Regions from separate parts of the Sporosarcina beigongshangi genome, predicted to be linked through region 1. Evidence: riboswitches for the same ligand, from Rfam matches in the RefSeq annotation. Region 1 holds a riboswitch; each other region holds the start of a gene.
What was found. Region 1 has a riboswitch for S-adenosylmethionine ahead of R2B77_RS05145 (O-acetylhomoserine aminocarboxypropyltransferase/cysteine synthase family protein). Riboswitches for the same ligand answer to the same signal wherever they lie in the genome.
Positions count from the first base shown of each region.

Region 2: it holds a riboswitch for S-adenosylmethionine, as region 1 does, so the genes downstream of both, R2B77_RS08895 (methionine ABC transporter ATP-binding protein) here and R2B77_RS05145 (O-acetylhomoserine aminocarboxypropyltransferase/cysteine synthase family protein) in region 1, are expected to answer to the same signal.
Region 3: it holds a riboswitch for S-adenosylmethionine, as region 1 does, so the genes downstream of both, metA (homoserine O-acetyltransferase MetA) here and R2B77_RS05145 (O-acetylhomoserine aminocarboxypropyltransferase/cysteine synthase family protein) in region 1, are expected to answer to the same signal.
Region 4: it holds a riboswitch for S-adenosylmethionine, as region 1 does, so the genes downstream of both, R2B77_RS11880 (5-methyltetrahydropteroyltriglutamate--homocysteine S-methyltransferase) here and R2B77_RS05145 (O-acetylhomoserine aminocarboxypropyltransferase/cysteine synthase family protein) in region 1, are expected to answer to the same signal.

Region 1 covers NZ_JAWLIR010000006.1:139,713-143,925, forward strand. The annotation lists gene R2B77_RS05130 (lysoplasmalogenase) at 1-144, opposite strand, end outside; gene R2B77_RS05135 (DUF2187 family protein) at 372-593, opposite strand; gene R2B77_RS05140 (glycerol-3-phosphate acyltransferase) at 834-1,457, opposite strand; SAM riboswitch class I at 1,646-1,761, shown strand; gene R2B77_RS05145 (O-acetylhomoserine aminocarboxypropyltransferase/cysteine synthase family protein) at 1,895-3,184, shown strand; gene R2B77_RS05150 (homoserine dehydrogenase) at 3,253-4,213, shown strand, end outside.
Region 2 covers NZ_JAWLIR010000013.1:122,648-126,860, reverse strand. The annotation lists gene R2B77_RS08905 (MetQ/NlpA family ABC transporter substrate-binding protein) at 1-626, opposite strand, end outside; gene R2B77_RS08900 (methionine ABC transporter permease) at 695-1,363, opposite strand; gene R2B77_RS08895 (methionine ABC transporter ATP-binding protein) at 1,356-2,381, opposite strand; SAM riboswitch class I at 2,508-2,613, opposite strand; gene R2B77_RS08890 (thioredoxin family protein) at 2,668-2,967, opposite strand; gene R2B77_RS08885 (toprim domain-containing protein) at 2,986-3,327, opposite strand; gene gcvH (glycine cleavage system protein GcvH) at 3,403-3,786, opposite strand; gene R2B77_RS08875 (arsenate reductase family protein) at 3,862-4,213, opposite strand, start outside.
Region 3 covers NZ_JAWLIR010000008.1:115,375-119,587, reverse strand. The annotation lists gene R2B77_RS06430 (protein phosphatase 2C domain-containing protein) at 1-579, shown strand, start outside; gene R2B77_RS06425 (SgcJ/EcaC family oxidoreductase) at 747-1,196, shown strand; gene R2B77_RS06420 (hypothetical protein) at 1,292-1,471, opposite strand; SAM riboswitch class I at 1,633-1,741, shown strand; gene metA (homoserine O-acetyltransferase MetA) at 1,845-2,753, shown strand; gene R2B77_RS06410 (hypothetical protein) at 2,815-3,522, shown strand; gene R2B77_RS06405 (GNAT family N-acetyltransferase) at 3,630-4,172, shown strand.
Region 4 covers NZ_JAWLIR010000023.1:111,963-116,175, forward strand. The annotation lists gene ureG (urease accessory protein UreG) at 1-572, shown strand, start outside; gene R2B77_RS11870 (urease accessory protein UreD) at 565-1,371, shown strand; gene R2B77_RS11875 (acyl-CoA thioesterase) at 1,535-2,011, shown strand; SAM riboswitch class I at 2,113-2,226, shown strand; gene R2B77_RS11880 (5-methyltetrahydropteroyltriglutamate--homocysteine S-methyltransferase) at 2,459-3,571, shown strand; gene R2B77_RS11885 (hypothetical protein) at 3,992-4,213, shown strand, end outside.

The DNA.
Region 1 (4,213 bases):
TCTTGTTGTCAGTGCAAACAGAAGGATAAGTGCCATTGGAATTAGCTTCATGAAAATCTTAAAGCCAACTGGATCTGATGGAATGAGGAAGATATAGATGGCTCCCGTAATCACAATGGCAGTGAGTAATAATTTTTGAATCATTCGTGCAACCCCTTTCCCTAATACCTTTCGAGAAATAGGAAAGAAAATCCTGCCTGGATGATAGGATTCTGTTGAGAAGTAGCTGCGTATTCAATTTAGGTAGTCGAGTTTGCGTCAGAGGGATCCAGTTTGCCCAATTGGTAGCTTCGGTTTGCTCCAAACCTTTCCAAAATAAAAAATTGCCTACCACTAGAAAAATTTCCCGGTGGTAGGCAGTTAAAAAATCGTCAGACGACTGAATAGTTCTTGTGTGCAACAACAGTTAGATTGGATGCGGCCCCAATGAGTTCAGCATCCTTTGAAGAAATCTCCACAATGACAGAGTTTTCGAGAATTTTAAAAATCGTACCATTTACTTCATGGTCGTTACGGACAAACGAAATCTTTTCATCGATTCTGCGCGCTGCGACAAAATCCGATACATCTTTTTCCTTACGTGGAAAAGCCATTCGAATTCCCCCTAGTGTTTATTTTCATCTTTGCCCTTTATAAAGTAAAAAATGCTTAGGTTAAATCCTAAGCGAGGCATAAAAGACGAAACACAACTCAACGAAAATGATAGATCACAAGTTGTCTATTAACTAGTATACCATATTTTGACGGAATTTGCAGGAATGTCGATTCCAACAGGATTTCGAGCGTATCTCATTACGTTGTCGATGATTGAAATATAGATTTTTCATCGACAATCATTTCTTTTTAAACACCGCTGAAACTCGCTTCTCACTACCTACTTTCATCCGTTGGAAGTTCTCGATATGCTTCCAAATCGCAAGCATGAATAATACAATTGCAATGACAATGGGCCAGTAGCCTTCTGACCAAAATGCTAGGGTCAAGAATGTCACGTATAACATCAAAACGCCAAACACCAGAAAGTTAGTCGTAAGTGCAACGACAACCAACAAGGCAAATCCAACGAGCCCGAAACGCCAATCGAGAGCGAGTAATACGCCGATGACCGTAGCAGTTCCTTTGCCACCGTTGAACTGCATGTAAAACGGAAAGTTATGTCCGGCAACAGTTGCGGCACCTACCAAAAATAGTAGTAATGCGACATCATCAGCAGGTAATCCCGCATTCCCTGAAAAAAAGTGTACAAGCAGCACAGCAAGTGCACCTTTCCCGATATCAATCGCCGCCACAAGCGCACCAAACTTTTTCCCCAAGACAATCGTAGCGTTCGAAGCACCGGCATTTTTGACCCCAGTTTCTTTTAAATTAACACCTGAAATCTTCGTTGCAACAACCGAACCATGTAAGCATCCGATTAAATATCCGCACAGTAGCACCGCTATAACCCACAGCCACATACTAATTCCCCCAAACTAGTGATTATCCAATCCCCAAGCTTTGTTGGGAAGACTCTTTATGTCAACATCTATAATGATAACATTATAGAGTAAATACAAGTTTCAGAAAAATTTTTCAATAAACACTTGACATTGTATTGAGAATTCGCCTATACTACTTCACAAGATGGAAAACTAAATCAATCAAACTCTTATCAAGAGCGGCGGAGGGACTAGGCCCTGCGATGCCCGGCAACCGGCAAGTGACTAACTTGCACAGGTGCTACTTCCTACAGATTCGTGTAAGCGGTCTGAAAGATAAGAGGAGGAATAAGCGAAAGCGTAACCCTCTTCTTAGCGTTAAGCGAAGGGGGTTATTTTTTATTCCTGATTTATCCCCGACGCCTCCGCACTTATCCAAAAAATATCCATCTAAAAAACTTCTGGAGGTAATGACAATGACAAAACTTCAACCCGAAACACTTCTTCTACATGGTGGCCAAGAGCCGGATCCGGTAACAGGATCACGCGCGGTGCCGATTCACAGAACAACCTCTTTCGTATTCCGTGACACGGAGCATGCACAAAATTTATTTGCTTTGAAGGAAGCCGGCAATATTTATTCTCGTATTATGAATCCAACGGTCGATGTTTTTGAAAAGCGCGTTGCTTTATTAGAAGGTGGAGCGGCAGCAGTTGCTCTATCTTCAGGAATGGCAGCTATTGCGTTTTCGATTTTAAATATCGCAGGTGCTGGAGATGAAATCGTAGCAGCAAGTAATTTGTACGGAGGTACTTATAATTTATTCGCGGTATCACTTCCACGCTACGGCATCAACGTGAAGTTTGTGGATGCGACGGACCCTGAAAACTTCCGTGCAGCCATTACAGATAAAACAAAGGCGATTTTCGCTGAAACAATTGGTAACCCAAGCCTTCATGTGCTCGATATTGAAGCAGTTGCAAACATCGCACACGACAATGGGCTTCCACTACTCATCGATAATACATTCCCATCACCGTATGGCTCGAATCCTATCGACTTTGGCGCAGACGTTGTCATTCATTCTGCAACGAAATGGATTGGTGGACACGGGACATCTATCGGTGGTGTGGCAATCGATGCTGGTAAATTTGACTGGACACAAGGACGATTCCCTGGCTTTACGGAGCCAGATGAAACGTATCATGGAATCCGTTATGGTATTGACGCGGCAGGTGCAGCATTTGCTACGAAACTTCGTGTTCAAGCACTGCGTGACTTCGGTCCATGCTTGAGCCCAGACAATGCATTTGCTTTCCTACAAGGGCTTGAAACATTGCATTTACGTGTGGAAAAGCATAATGCCAATGCGCTTAAAGTGGCAGATTATTTGAAACAGCATCCGTCAGTGGAGTGGGTAACGTACACGGGTCAGGAAGACCATCCATCGGCTGCCAATGCGAAAAAATATTTGAAAAACGGCTTTGGATCGATTATCGTCTTCGGTATTAAGGGTGGGCGTGAAGCGGGTCGTAATTTGATAGATAATGTTAACATTTGGTCGCATGTTGCCAACGTTGGGGATGCGAAATCACTCATTATTCACCCGGCTTCAACAACGCATCAGCAGCTATCGGCAGAGGGGCTTGAAAAAGCAGGCGTCAAAGAAGAATTGATTCGCCTATCAGTTGGACTGGAAGCGGTAGAAGATATTATCGCAGACCTTGCACAGGCCATTGAGAAGGCAGTACCAGTAACAGCATGACCTTAACTTCTATCTAGCAGGATTTTTACCCTCCCGCTGATTAGTAAGCAATTCATGGAGGTGGCGGTATGTCGTCAATCAAAGTCGCTATACTCGGTTTTGGCACTGTAGGCGAAGGAATTTATAGGATTTTGAATGAAAGAAAAGAAGACATTCAGCAAGAAACGGGTCATACGATTGACATCGTGTCTATTCTCGTACGTGATACGTCGAAAGAACGATTGGCAACACCAGAAACAAAGTTCACAGATGATGTCCAAGAGATTTTGTCGAATCCCGCTATTGATGTCATATTTGAAGCAATTGTTGGTGAAGAACCGGCATTCCGCTATTTAACAGAAGCAATTGACAAGGGCATTCATGTCATTACGGCCAATAAAACGATGTTTGCAAAGCGTGGTCAGGAACTTGCCAGACACGCGGAATCTCGTGACGTTCAAGCGCGATATGAGGCGACAACAGCAGGTGGCGTTCCAATTATCCGGACGATTACGAGCTTGTTGCCAGCAGATCGTGTACGGCGTATTCGCGGAATTTTGAATGGTACATCGAATTTTATCCTCACGAAAATGCGTGAGGAGGAAGTATCATTCGAAGTAGCATTGAAAGAAGCGCAAGCGCTAGGCTATGCGGAAGCAGATCCAACGGATGATATCGGTGGTAAAGATGCGTTCCGCAAACTGATGATTTTAAGCGGCTTGGCATTCGGCAGCCAGCCAGATTGGCAAGATGTTCCGATTGTTGGCATCGACGAGGTAACGATTGAAGGTGTGAAGGATGCGGCAGCGGGGAATCTCCGCTATCGCCATGTTGCTGACATTATAGTAGATGACAGTGGAATGTTGTCCGGCAGTGTTGGTCCTGTACTTATCGGTGCGGATCACCCGTTGTACAGCGTTGATGGGGTAGACAATGCAATTATTGTAGACACAGACCATCTCGGTTCGTTGACACTTATTGGTCCTGGCGCGGGTATGTATCCAACCGGCAGCGCAATGGTTGGCGACTTTTTGCAGATTATAGGGAAAC
Region 2 (4,213 bases), on a different contig from region 1:
TCATCGTTTTTATACAATTGTGGCAACAATGCTGGTTCGTAGTTCGCATCAAATTCTAGATTTTTTGGATTTTCAACAATATCTTTTACTTCTGCACTTACTTTATCCACACCGTCAGCCAATTTAATGAGGCCAGCAGACTCCAGCAATGATAGAACGCGACCGTGCTCAGCGACAGAGTTACTGAAAATAATGACAGCACCGTCTGGTAGATCTTCGATTGAATCATACTTTGTTGAGTATACAGCCATTGGTTCAATGTGAATCGCACCAGCATTTGCAAATTTATAACCATGGTCAATCACTTGTTGATCCAAGTAAGGGATGTGTTGGAAGAAGTTCGCATCCAAGTCCCCTGATTCAAGGTCTTTATTCGGCAACACATAATCTTGGTACGTTTCGATTTCTAGCTCAATGCCTTTTTCCTTCAAAATAGGTTGTGCTTGTTCAAGAATAATGGCGTGTGGTGTATTAGAAGCACCGATTTTAATTGTCGTTACTTCTTCACTACCTACATCTCCGGCGCTACCGCTAGTCTTATCATCGTTACCATCATCCTTTGCACCACATGCAGCAAGCGCAAGGACAAGCACCGCTAATAAAATTCCTGTTAATAGTTTCTTCATTGACTAAACTCCCCTTTTTCTCTATTGTTTTTATATTTCAGGCATTGCCTGGTATTCCAATAAGTGGGTTACCTTTTGTCCAACTTCTTAACAATGGCATCCCCGATAAATTGAAGGATGAATACGATAATAACGATTAAGATCGTTGCTACTTGCACGACGTCAGTTCGGCTACGTTGGAAACCGTCAAGAAATGCTAGATTTCCCAGTCCACCTGCTCCAATGACTCCCGCCATTGCCGTATATCCAACCAATGCAATAGCTGTGACTGTAATGCCCGATACAAGTGCTGGCATTGATTCAGGTAGCAAAACTTTAAAAATAATTGTTCTGGTTTTTGCTCCCATTGACTTAGCCGCTTCGATAACACCTTTATCGATTTCTTGTAGTGCAATGAGTACCATTCGTGCATAAAAAGGTGCTGCTCCTATAATAAGTGCGGGCATTGCCGCATTCGGCCCACGCATCGTACCGACAAGAAATTTTGTCAAAGGAATCAGTAATATAATCAAAATAATGAAAGGTATCGAGCGGAAAATATTAACAAAAGCACCTGTAATGAAATTCGCCAATTTATTCGCCCAAAGCTGACCAGGACTAGATAGAAAAAGTACAACACCTAGTATCAGCCCAATAATCAATGTTAGAACGGTTGAAATAGCAGTCATATAAAGTGTTTCTGCTGTTGCTTCCCACATTTTAGGCCAATCGACAGTTGGAAACATGTTATCAATCATTGCCGATCACCTCCGTCTGGACATCTTGCTCATTGAGATAGCGAATCGCTTCTTCGACAATTTTTGCATCCCCTACAAGTTGAAGGATCAGCGTACCGTATGCTCCCCCATGCGTGTGGGAGATATTTCCTTGCACGATGTTTACGTCGACAGCAAACTTCCGAATCAAACTTGCTAAAACAGGTTGTTCTGTTCGCTCGCCAACAAAAATGAGTTTGACGAGTGTACCTGATGGGAACTCTTCTCTAATATGTTCCATTGCTTGTTTCGCTTCCACCGATTCTGTTATTTGAGAGACGAATCGTTTCGTAATCGGCTCCCTCGGCGATTGGAATACATCGAGCACATCGCCCATTTCAACAACTTTTCCAGCCTCCATGACTGCTACACGATGACAAATTTTTCGAATGACATGCATTTCATGTGTAATCAATACGATCGTCAGACCGAGTCGCTTATTAATATCTGTTAACAGATCAAGAATTGAATCAGTTGTTTCAGGGTCCAGTGCCGAAGTTGCTTCATCACATAATAGAACCTCAGGATCATTTGCAAGTGCCCGGGCAATGCCGACACGTTGCTTTTGCCCGCCAGATAATTCGGATGGAAAGGCATTTTCACGACCGCTTAAACCAACTAAATCAATCAATTCCGCTACTTTCCGTTCACGTTCTGCTTTTTTTACACCTGCAATTTCAAGTGGAAAAGCAATATTGTCTTTTACTGTTCGCGACCAAAGTAAATTGAAGTGTTGGAAAATCATACTTACTTTTTGACGCGCTTTCCTTAATTCATTGCCTTTAATCGTCGACATTTCTCGTTTACCAATTGTAATCTTCCCCGACGTTGGTGCTTCAAGTCCATTTAGCAGCCGAATTAACGTACTTTTCCCCGCTCCGCTATAGCCGATAATTCCAAAAATTTCGCCTTCACCAATTTCAAACGACACGCTATCGACCGCTATTATGCTGCCTTCACCTTCACCGAATCGCTTATTAACATCCGTTAAATGAATCATTGTTTTCACCTCTGAAAATAATATGCTCTTTAAGTGTCCAACTTTGCCTAGTTCTTTTAACATAAAAAGCCTTCCTGCAGACGGGCAGAAAGGCTAAACGTTATCATAAATAAACGTATGTCCAATCTCTCATCTCCCAAAGTAAATACTTTGTGTGATTTGGCACCATTTCACTTTCGTGACGGTTGCCGGGCTTCATAGGGCACTATCCCTCCACCTCTCTTAATAAGAGCGACCTATTCAATTAAATACTAATACACATGCTACCACAGCACTATATAACTTGTCAACCTATCATTTCAAGAAGATACGGAACGGATTGAAATGCATAGATTTTATGCTGCACAAGGCCATCCTTTTGAATGAGTAAGCAAGGAACACTTTCGATTTCATAATCCGTTGCCAAGTCTTGCACGTAATTCAAATCCGCTTTCCCGATTGGCATATCTGGCTTCATCGCTGACACAACTTCCATCATTTTCGATGCGACAGCACAGGTCCCACACATCGGTGTATATAGATAATACAGTGCGGAGGACGACTCCTTCAAAACCGCTTCCCATTGTTCGCGTGTCCATGTTTCCATTGCGTTTAAACCATCCTTCTATACTGTAAAATTAGAGTGTAAAGCGAAATTCGCTTCAAGTAAAATTGTTGCCAATACTTGATAAGGTGTTGTTTCCACTTCTTTATAAACCTTTTCTGTATATAAATGAATCGCGTTAGGGAATTCCCTTCTGACTAACGTTCGAATCTTTTCACCGGATTCATCCGCATCGACAAAGACATAGAGCTCATGTTGTTCATAAGGTGCCAGCAATTCTTCCAGTCGATAAGGGCTGACGGTCCCATTCGTACAAATGATGTCCACGGGTTCAGCAAGAATTCGTGCAAGACGTTTTTTGTCTGCACTTCCTTCGACAACAATCACCTTGTCATACGTCACACAGATTCCTCCCTGTTCCATTTTATGATGCAAAAAAACGCCGAGATAACACCGGCGTTTAGATGGAAGATTACGTTATTCTCCGACTGTCATTTTTTCATATGCTTCAGCGGACATCAATGCATCTACTTCGGATGCATCAGATGGTTCAACAACAATCATCCATGCATTTTCGTATGGAGATTCATTCACGAATTCAGGGCTGTCTTCCAGTCCTTCGTTCACTTCAATTACTTTACCGCTAATTGGCGCGTACAATTCTGAAACTGTCTTAACGGATTCAACGCTTCCGAAAGGCTCGTCTGCTTTGATTTCGTCACCAACGGATGGAAGTTCAACGAAAACGATATCGCCAAGTTCAGATTGTGCAAAATGTGTAATTCCGATTCGGAAGTTACCGCCTTCTTCTTTTACCCATTCATGCTCTTCAGAATAACGCAGATCTTTTGGTGTACTCATTCCGTAACCCCTCCAAATATATAATTTCATTCACTTCAATATTCGCATATTTTGTACGTAAAGACAAGGAAGGAATCACTTTGCCCAGACGTTTTCAAATTCCTCTTCCTTGAAACCAACCGTCACCTTATTATCACCAAAAACAAGTGGCCTTTTTATCAGCATTCCATCTGAAGCTAGCAAACTAATTTTCTCTGCATCTGACATTTCCGGTAGTTTGTCTTTCAAATTCAGTTCTCTGTACTTCATCCCACTGACGTTAAAAAACTTTTTCAATTCTAGCCCGGACGCTGAAATTATTTTACTCAATTCCTCTGCTGAAGGAGGAGCTTCTGCAATATTGACCTCTTCATAATTCAAGCCATTCGTTTCAAGCCATGCCTTTGCTTTCCTGCACGTACCGCATTTTGGATATCCGTAATATGTA
Region 3 (4,213 bases), on a different contig from region 1:
CAGCATAGAGAAGGCTTGTCAGCGATTTTATCATTGGACGGTCCTCCAAATTTTAAGAAATTGGAAGACAAGCTGCTTGAAATTTTTCAATCCGATGAACTTTTGGCTGCATGTAGAAATGTCACAGGAGAAACGGCTTGTCTTGTCGTCGTACGGAAAGATAACTATATATGGTGGTTTTCCGTCGGAGATTGCTTGGTCTATCTATTGCATCCAGAATTAATGGCCCTCAACCAATTTCAACTGAATCAAAGGCAGTTCTTCGAGTGGATCGGGCAAGTGAATACATTTGAAAAAACCGTTCCATGCTATACATCTGGGACAAGGGAATTGAGAAAAGGGACAAATCACATTTTCATGACAACAGATGGCTTGGTAGAATGTCCAGGTGAACCTTATGCCAATCCGCAAAACTTGGTCGAAGCGTTGAATGTAGAAGCACTTGATGAAAGTATTTCACTGATGTTGAAGGAGATTGAAAAGCATAATGTCCGCGATAGCACGACAATCATTTCTTGGACTGTAGATGTAGAAAAGGAAGGTAGCATTCCAAGCGATTATGAGGGGGAAGTCCAATGATGGAAATACGACCTATTTCGGATTTAAGAAATAATATTGATGAAATATATATATAGTTAGCTGAAAGCGAAAGTACAAATCTGACGACCCTGAAAAAGACCCATCAAGAAGTAATGAATTGCTTGCGAGGAAGAATAAAAGAATTTAGAAATTAGGTGGAGAAAAACATGGAATCACCACAAGTAAATGAAATCAAAGCCCTTTATCAAAGCTTAATACAAGCATGGAACAATCGTCAGGCACAAGAAATGGCAGATCAATTTACAATGCAAGGAGAGCTAATTGGATTTGACGGGAGCCAAGTAATTGGTCGTGACAATATTTTTGCACATGTGTACCCGATATTTGCGGATCATCCAACTCCTCCATTCATTAGTGTTGTTAAAGATGTAAGACTTTTTACTACTGAAGTTGTACGATTACGTGCAATCGTCGGAATGATACCGCCTGGAACAACGGAACTAAACCCACAACTGAATGCGCATCAAACACTAATTGCGGTGAAAGAAAACGATGTATGGCGTATAGAGCTTTTTCAAAATACACCTGCCCAATTTCATGGAAGGCCTGATTTGGTTGAACAAATGACGAAAGAATTAAGCGAAGCCGTCATATAAGCTGACAATAAAGAATACCCCGCACGAGCATCATTGCTGCGCGGGGTACCGTCTTTTTCATGGTAAGTTAGGTGCTATCCTCGCAAAAAAATGTGTCACTTTCTTTTCCGTTCGTTTGGATTCATGCGTTCCCGCTTTGGAACGAGATTGCTCAATTCTTCAAACTCACGTGCCATTTCTTCTTTCATATCGCCCGGTTGAATTTTTTGCCTTTTCGGCGTTTGGGGTAATGAACGCGAATTGTTGGTGCTACCTTGTTTGTTATCTCTTCCCATGAAAAATCTCCTTTCAAACATGTAGTACGAAGTTAATATGGCTCGAAGCGATGATTTTATTCTGTGAAATTGGACGGAAGCTGCTACTTACAATTATCAAGAAAAGTAAAAAGACTGTTTACAATATAAAGTTAAAGCGTATAATAGAAACAAACTGAATACTCTTATCAAGAGAAGCTGAGGGATATGGCCCATTGAAGCTTCAGCAACCTCTGACGTTGTCAGAAAGGTGCTACCTCCAACAGGACTTTTTGTCTTGAGAGATAAGAACTGAGAGCCTAAAGCAAACCCTCTTTTCTTGTCATATAGAAAAGAAGGTTTTTCTTTTTACCCATTTAACATACATAGTAAATCCAAAAAGGAGAGATGAGTTATGCCAATTAACATACCTAAACAATTGCCAGCCGGAGAATTATTGAAAAAGGAAAAAATATTTATCATGGATGAGGAGCGTGCAACTTCCCAAGATATTCGACCGATAAATATTATTATTTTGAATTTAATGCCAGAAAAAGAACGTACAGAGTTACAACTTCTTCGCTTATTAGGTAATACACCGTTGCAAGTAGATGTGACATTTATGAATATGGCTACTCATGAATCGAAAAATGTTAGCAAGTCGCACTTAGATAAATTTTATACAACTTTTGGGCATGTTAAGCATCGTCGTTTTGACGGCATGATTATTACAGGTGCGCCAATCGAACATCTACAATTTGAAGATGTGAATTATTGGGACGAAATGAAGGAGATTATGGACTGGACAAAATCTCATGTGACGTCAGTACTGCATATTTGTTGGGGTGCACAAGCGGCATTGTATCACCATTACGGTATTGATAAGTTTGATTTGTCGAAGAAATGCTCAGGTGTATTTACGCATCGTCTATCTGATCCGACAATCAATTTAGCACGCGGATTTAACGATGAATTTAGAGTGCCGCATTCACGTTATACAGCTGTTTCAGTGGAGGAAATTGAAAATGATCCCCGTTTACACCTACTTGCAAAGTCTGATGAAGCGGGTGCATTCATTATCATTTCTAACGATAATAAACATATTATGATTACGGGTCATTTTGAATACGATGCAACGACGCTTGCTGAAGAGTATGCGCGTGATCTACAAAAAGGTATCGACATTGATCTGCCAGTGAACTATTTCCCGAACGATGATCCGAGCGAAGAGCCACTAAATACATGGCGTTCACATACTCATCTGCTCTTCTCAAACTGGTTGAATTACTATGTCTATCAAGAAACACCTTTTGTCTGGGAGTAACAACATGATAACCGCCTTGCCGACATTTGCATAAGATAGTACGACAAGGGGGCTTAGGTAAATGGGGTTATTTATTAACATTCAAAGTCATTCGGATGTTTTCAACAATGAAGCAAATCTTGTGGAGATAAACCAAAGTTATTCAAGAATAGATTCGTTAACGCAATGGATGCAAGAGCAGCATGAAGAAAACGCTTCGCTTCATCGTCATATAGGCGATCTTGAGATGCTTTTACAACAACAAAAAAAGGTACAGTCCAATCAATTAACTACAATCCGTAATCGTTTAAATGAACTACAAAAAATTGATTTTCAGCATGAGCAATTTAAAAATAATGTCATGAAATCGTTGAGGCAACTCGATGATCAACAGCAAGAACTGCATCAAATGTTAGTGGATGAACAGGTGCTGGAACAAGTATTCAGGATGCAAATCAGCGAGTCATCGAAAGAGATGGCCACTAAAATGAATGAACATATGGACCACCAACAACAATTATCCAAACAAATTTTACAGCAAGGGGATGCCCAAAAAGTCGTCATTAGTAGACTGGACAATCAAGAAGGTTTGACAGATAAAATGGCTAGGCAATTGGATCATCTTCGCGGAGTTCTTTATGAGCGAACTAATTTTCTGACAGAAAAAATAGAAAACAGCTATACGGTGACGGCTTCATATTTAGCAAAATTATTGACGAACCCAGAACAGCCAATGACGCGTTTTTTGATGAATCCAAAGTCTGAGGAGAAACAAAGAAGTTCTGATTGAAGTGGAAATCGACTACAAGAAAATGGACTTTATTATTGGAAAGCACTAGGTACAATTCATGTACTTTGTGCTTCTTTGTTTAAATATAAAAGAAAGGAATGGTGTACATGGATAAACAGCAATCAAAAAATAGGGTTCAATTGAGGGAATTAGTGAAAGACGATTGGCCTAGTGTACATAGATATGCATCTATGGAAATAGTCTCCCGATACCAACCGTGGGGACCAAACACCAAAGAGGAAACCTTGCTTTTTTTGGAAGCAGTACAAGAGGATGCAAAGAAAAAGCCCCGCAGTCGTTTTGTCTTTGCAGTTTTTGAAAAGAATACAGCTGTAATGATAGGTTCGGGAGAAATAAATATCAGAGATATTGTTAACCGCGAAGGAGAAATTGGCTACATCTTTCACCCTGATTATTGGGGGCAAGGATATGCAACTGAGGTAGCTCATTTACTCATAAATTTTGGTTTTCAAGAATTAAACCTGCACCGAATCTATGCAACCTGTGACCCACGTAATAGTGCTTCTGTAAAAGTGCTGGAGAAAGTCGGGATGGTGAAAGAGGGATGCCTTCGTGAAAACCTACTTAATAAAGATAGCTGGCGAGATTCATTCCTTTACGGCATATTAGAGCATGAGTGGAATGCATAACTTATATTTTTAAATACCCACGTCTGTTGATTAACCAAAAA
Region 4 (4,213 bases), on a different contig from region 1:
GCAAAACTTCGCTCGTCGACCAACTTACACGTGTGATGCATAAAGACTATAATGTGGCGGTCATTACGAATGATATTTACACACGTGAAGACGCTCAATTTTTAATAAATAGTGGTGTGTTGGAAGAGAACCGCATTTTAGGTGTTGAAACGGGAGGTTGCCCGCATACAGCCATTCGTGAAGATGCTTCGATGAACTTTGCAGCAATAGATGAACTGAAAAACCGTTTTGCCGACTTGGATATTATCTTTGTGGAAAGTGGCGGCGATAATTTGTCTGCGACGTTTAGCCCTGAGCTTGTTGACGGTTATATCTATGTCATTGATGTTGCAGAAGGTCAGGATATTCCGCGTAAAGGCGGTCCAGCATTAACGCGCTCAGATTTATTATTAATTAATAAAACTGATTTAGCTCCGTATGTTGGCGTGGATCTTGAATTGATGGATAGTGATGCAAAAAAAATGCGTAATGGTCGTCCATATATTTTCACGGATGTACGAACGCAGAAAAATGTTGATAAAGTAGTCGATTGGATCAAGCACAGTATGCTGTTGGAAGGTGCAGGTGCTTAAACCAACCCGCGCCATCCATCACGGGAAACTGGATATGGCATTCGAATTAAGGAGAGGCTTTACACGGATGCCGCATGTTTACCAACAGCCTCCGTTGAAGGCGAGTCGGGAATTGTACGAAGGACAAGATCCGACTGCGACCGTCTATATTATGGAGTCGTCTGGCGGGATGGTATCGGGGGATCGCAATGATATTACAGTGAAGCTTGGACCAGATAGTCGAGTACGGTTGACGCAGCAATCGGCGTTGAAAATCTATCCGTCGCATACGGGTGATATATGCCTGTTTACAATCGAGGTCGACCTTGCGGAACGTTCGCGTTTGGAGTGGATGCCTGAGGTGCTTATTCCATTTGTTGACGCGAAATTTCAAGTGGACACAACGCTACGAGTTGCGGATGATGCGACGATATTATGGGGCGAGATTGTCGCGCCTGGACGTGAAAAACGTGGTGAGGTATTTGATTATCAATCATTTCGGTCGAATTTTAAGATTTTCGTTGAGGATGAGTTGATCGCTTTTGACTCGCTACATTTTGCACCGCAGGATGTTGACCTTGGTAGCATAGGTGTCCTTGAGGGAGCGATGTATGTCGGTTCCATTTGGCTTGTTTCGCCGAATGCCAAGGATGTTGATGTGCGCGCATTGCAGGAAACGTTGCGGATTGAAGAGGGATTGAAGGCCGGTATAACGAGGCTTGAAGGCAATGCAATTCACTGCAGATGGCTGGCGGTCGACCAGTGGAAGATGCAAGAAGAAATGAAGCGCGTGTATGCGTTGCTGGCGGATATGGTTTAAAAGGACACCCTTGCGAAGGGTGTCCTTTTTGGCGGTGGAAGGCATGTTGATTTATCTTGACAGTTACTAAAAGCTCCCTAATCGATTTTCAGTTTTCAGTTCGTGGAAAATGCCTGATTAGGTGTATACTGTATTCAAGTAATGTTACTAGGGAGAGAATTCGATGATAGAAAATAGACCTATGGGCCAATCGCGCACAATCCAGACGAAACTAGTTTTACCGCCAGATACCAATCACCTTCAGACGATTTTTGGGGGACAGGTCCTCGCCTATATAGATGAAATTGCTGCAATTACGGCAATGAAACACTCAAATACGGCAGTTGTTACTGCCTCAATTGATTCAGTTGATTTCATGTCATCTGCACGTGTCGGTGATGTGCTAGAGCTTGAAGCAATTGTCACATCAACGGGAAGAACGTCGATGGAGGTTTTCGTATCTGTCCATTCAATGAATCTATTAACGGGTGTAACGAAATTGACAACAGAATCCTTTTTGACGATGGTTGCTATGGATGAAAACAATAAACCTACGCCAGTGCCGGGTATTTATCCGGAAACGGAAGTTGAAAAGAGCTTGTTCGACACGGCACCAGCACGTCGTGAACATCGGAAATTGCGGAGTGAGATGAAGCATTAATCTGAACGAATAGTATGTCAATTTAAAATAGTTTTCACTTTACCTGTTGACATTCTATTTAGGGGCATGTAAAGTATGAGCTACCAACTGAATACGTAACTTTCTTATCCAGAGAGGTGGAGGGACTGGCCCTTTGATACCTCAGCAACAGACTTTTTTAGTACTGTGCTAATTCCAGAAGCCGAAGCATTTTGCTTGTAGCTTGAAGATAAGAAGAGCAAAAAGCGAAATTGCCAAAACCTCTTCTTGAATTGTAGAAGAGGTTTTTTTGTTCTATCTGGAGACTGTTACCTTCAAGGAAATAGGGAGGGAATTTATGTCGAATGGATTAATCAAACAGTACGCTCATTCGCGATACTGCCCCAAGATAAGCAAGTAGCAGCACTCATTTGTGCTCTTACTATAAGATCATCATTTACTACTAAAAATAGAAAGAAGGAATTTACCATGACAAATACATCAACTACTGTAACGAAAGCGCCATTCAGAGCAGATCACGTAGGAAGTTTACTACGTCCAGATAATTTGCACCAAGCTCGAAAAGAATTCAAAGAAGGTACGCTTACAGCACAACAATTACGTGAAGTTGAAACGCAGGAAATTAAGCGTGTTGTCGATAAGCAAATTGAAGTCGGCTTGGAGCTTGTGACGGATGGTGAATTTAGACGTACATGGTGGCATTTGGACTTCTTGGAGCATCTAAATGGCATCGAAGGTTATGTGCCAGAAACGGGCTATGAGTTTGATGGTGTAGAAACTGAACGCTACAACATTCGTACAACGGGAAAAATCTCATTTAATTCAGATCATCCTTTCATTAAGGACTTTGTCGAATTCAATAAAATTGTCGATGGTCGTGCGGTTGCCAAACAAACGATTCCGAGCCCGAACCAATTATTCCATCCTGATATTTTCAACGCAGCGGTATATCCCGACTACGAAGCATATGCGGTGGATATCATCAAAGCTTATCAAGATGCGTTAAAAGCCTTTTACGATGCGGGCGTTCGTTATTTACAATTGGATGATGTTTACATTGCGGCACTTTCTTCGCCTGATCTTCAGTTCGGCGATCAAGGCTATACAAGAGAACAATTTATAGATCTAGCCTTACGTGTCATCAACGGTGTGTTGGAAGGAAAGCCGGAAGATTTAATCGTCACAACGCACTTATGCCGTGGAAATTACCAATCGACGTGGGCATTCCAAGGTAGCTATGGACTGATTGCACCAACATTATTCGCGAAGGAAAAAGTAGATGGCTTCTTCTTGGAATATGACGATGAGCGTTCAGGAGACTTTCAACCATTGGACCATATACCAAACGGAGGTGCAAATGTCGTCCTTGGTGTTGTCACATCGAAAGACGGTAAACTAGAAGACAAAGAAACGATTAAAGCGCGTATTCAGGAGGCGGCAAAGTATGTGCCACTTGAACAACTGTGCCTTAGCCCACAATGTGGCTTCGCTTCTACACATCATGGCAACAAGCTGACAGAAGATGAGCAATGGGAGAAATTAAAGTTTATCGTAGATGTTGCAAAGGAAGTTTGGAAGTAAAATAAATAATCCTGAACAAAGCCCATTCGCTTTGCTCAGGGTTATTTATTTTGCAATAAAAGGGACAGTGAAGATTGTTTGTGCATCGGTTTACCGATTGCGAGAGATGTTTTCATAAGGTGACAGTACCTCTACTATACACGCCTTTATGTGGATAAGCCTTGGAATGTACGAATAGAAATAGTTTTCGCCCACTGACTTACTAACAGATTCAGTCATATTTGCTAGTAATCAACATATGAATGTGGACAAGCTGTTGTTTAGTGAGAATTGGTTGATTATCCACATGTGGGTAACTAATTTACTTCGCTTTGGTTGTTTGAAGAGAAATTTGTCCACACATGTTCGACAAAGAATCTTTATGAATAGAGTGAAACTTCGTCCATTCATTTCCGTATATAGGTAAAAGGGGTGTGGGCGATGAGGCAGGATATACATGAACGGCAAATGGATCTAACGATGAGGCGGACTGCGTATAATCGTATTAAAAGGCGACTTGATGGGGCAGAGGTTCAGTTAAAGGAGGCCATTGTGCTACGTGATGAGCTTCATAGACAATTGACGAAAGAGCAACAAGATGTTGTGAAGCTTGGGAAATTTTCTTTTGCGAATAAAATCAAAGAGTGGACAGGTAAATGGGAT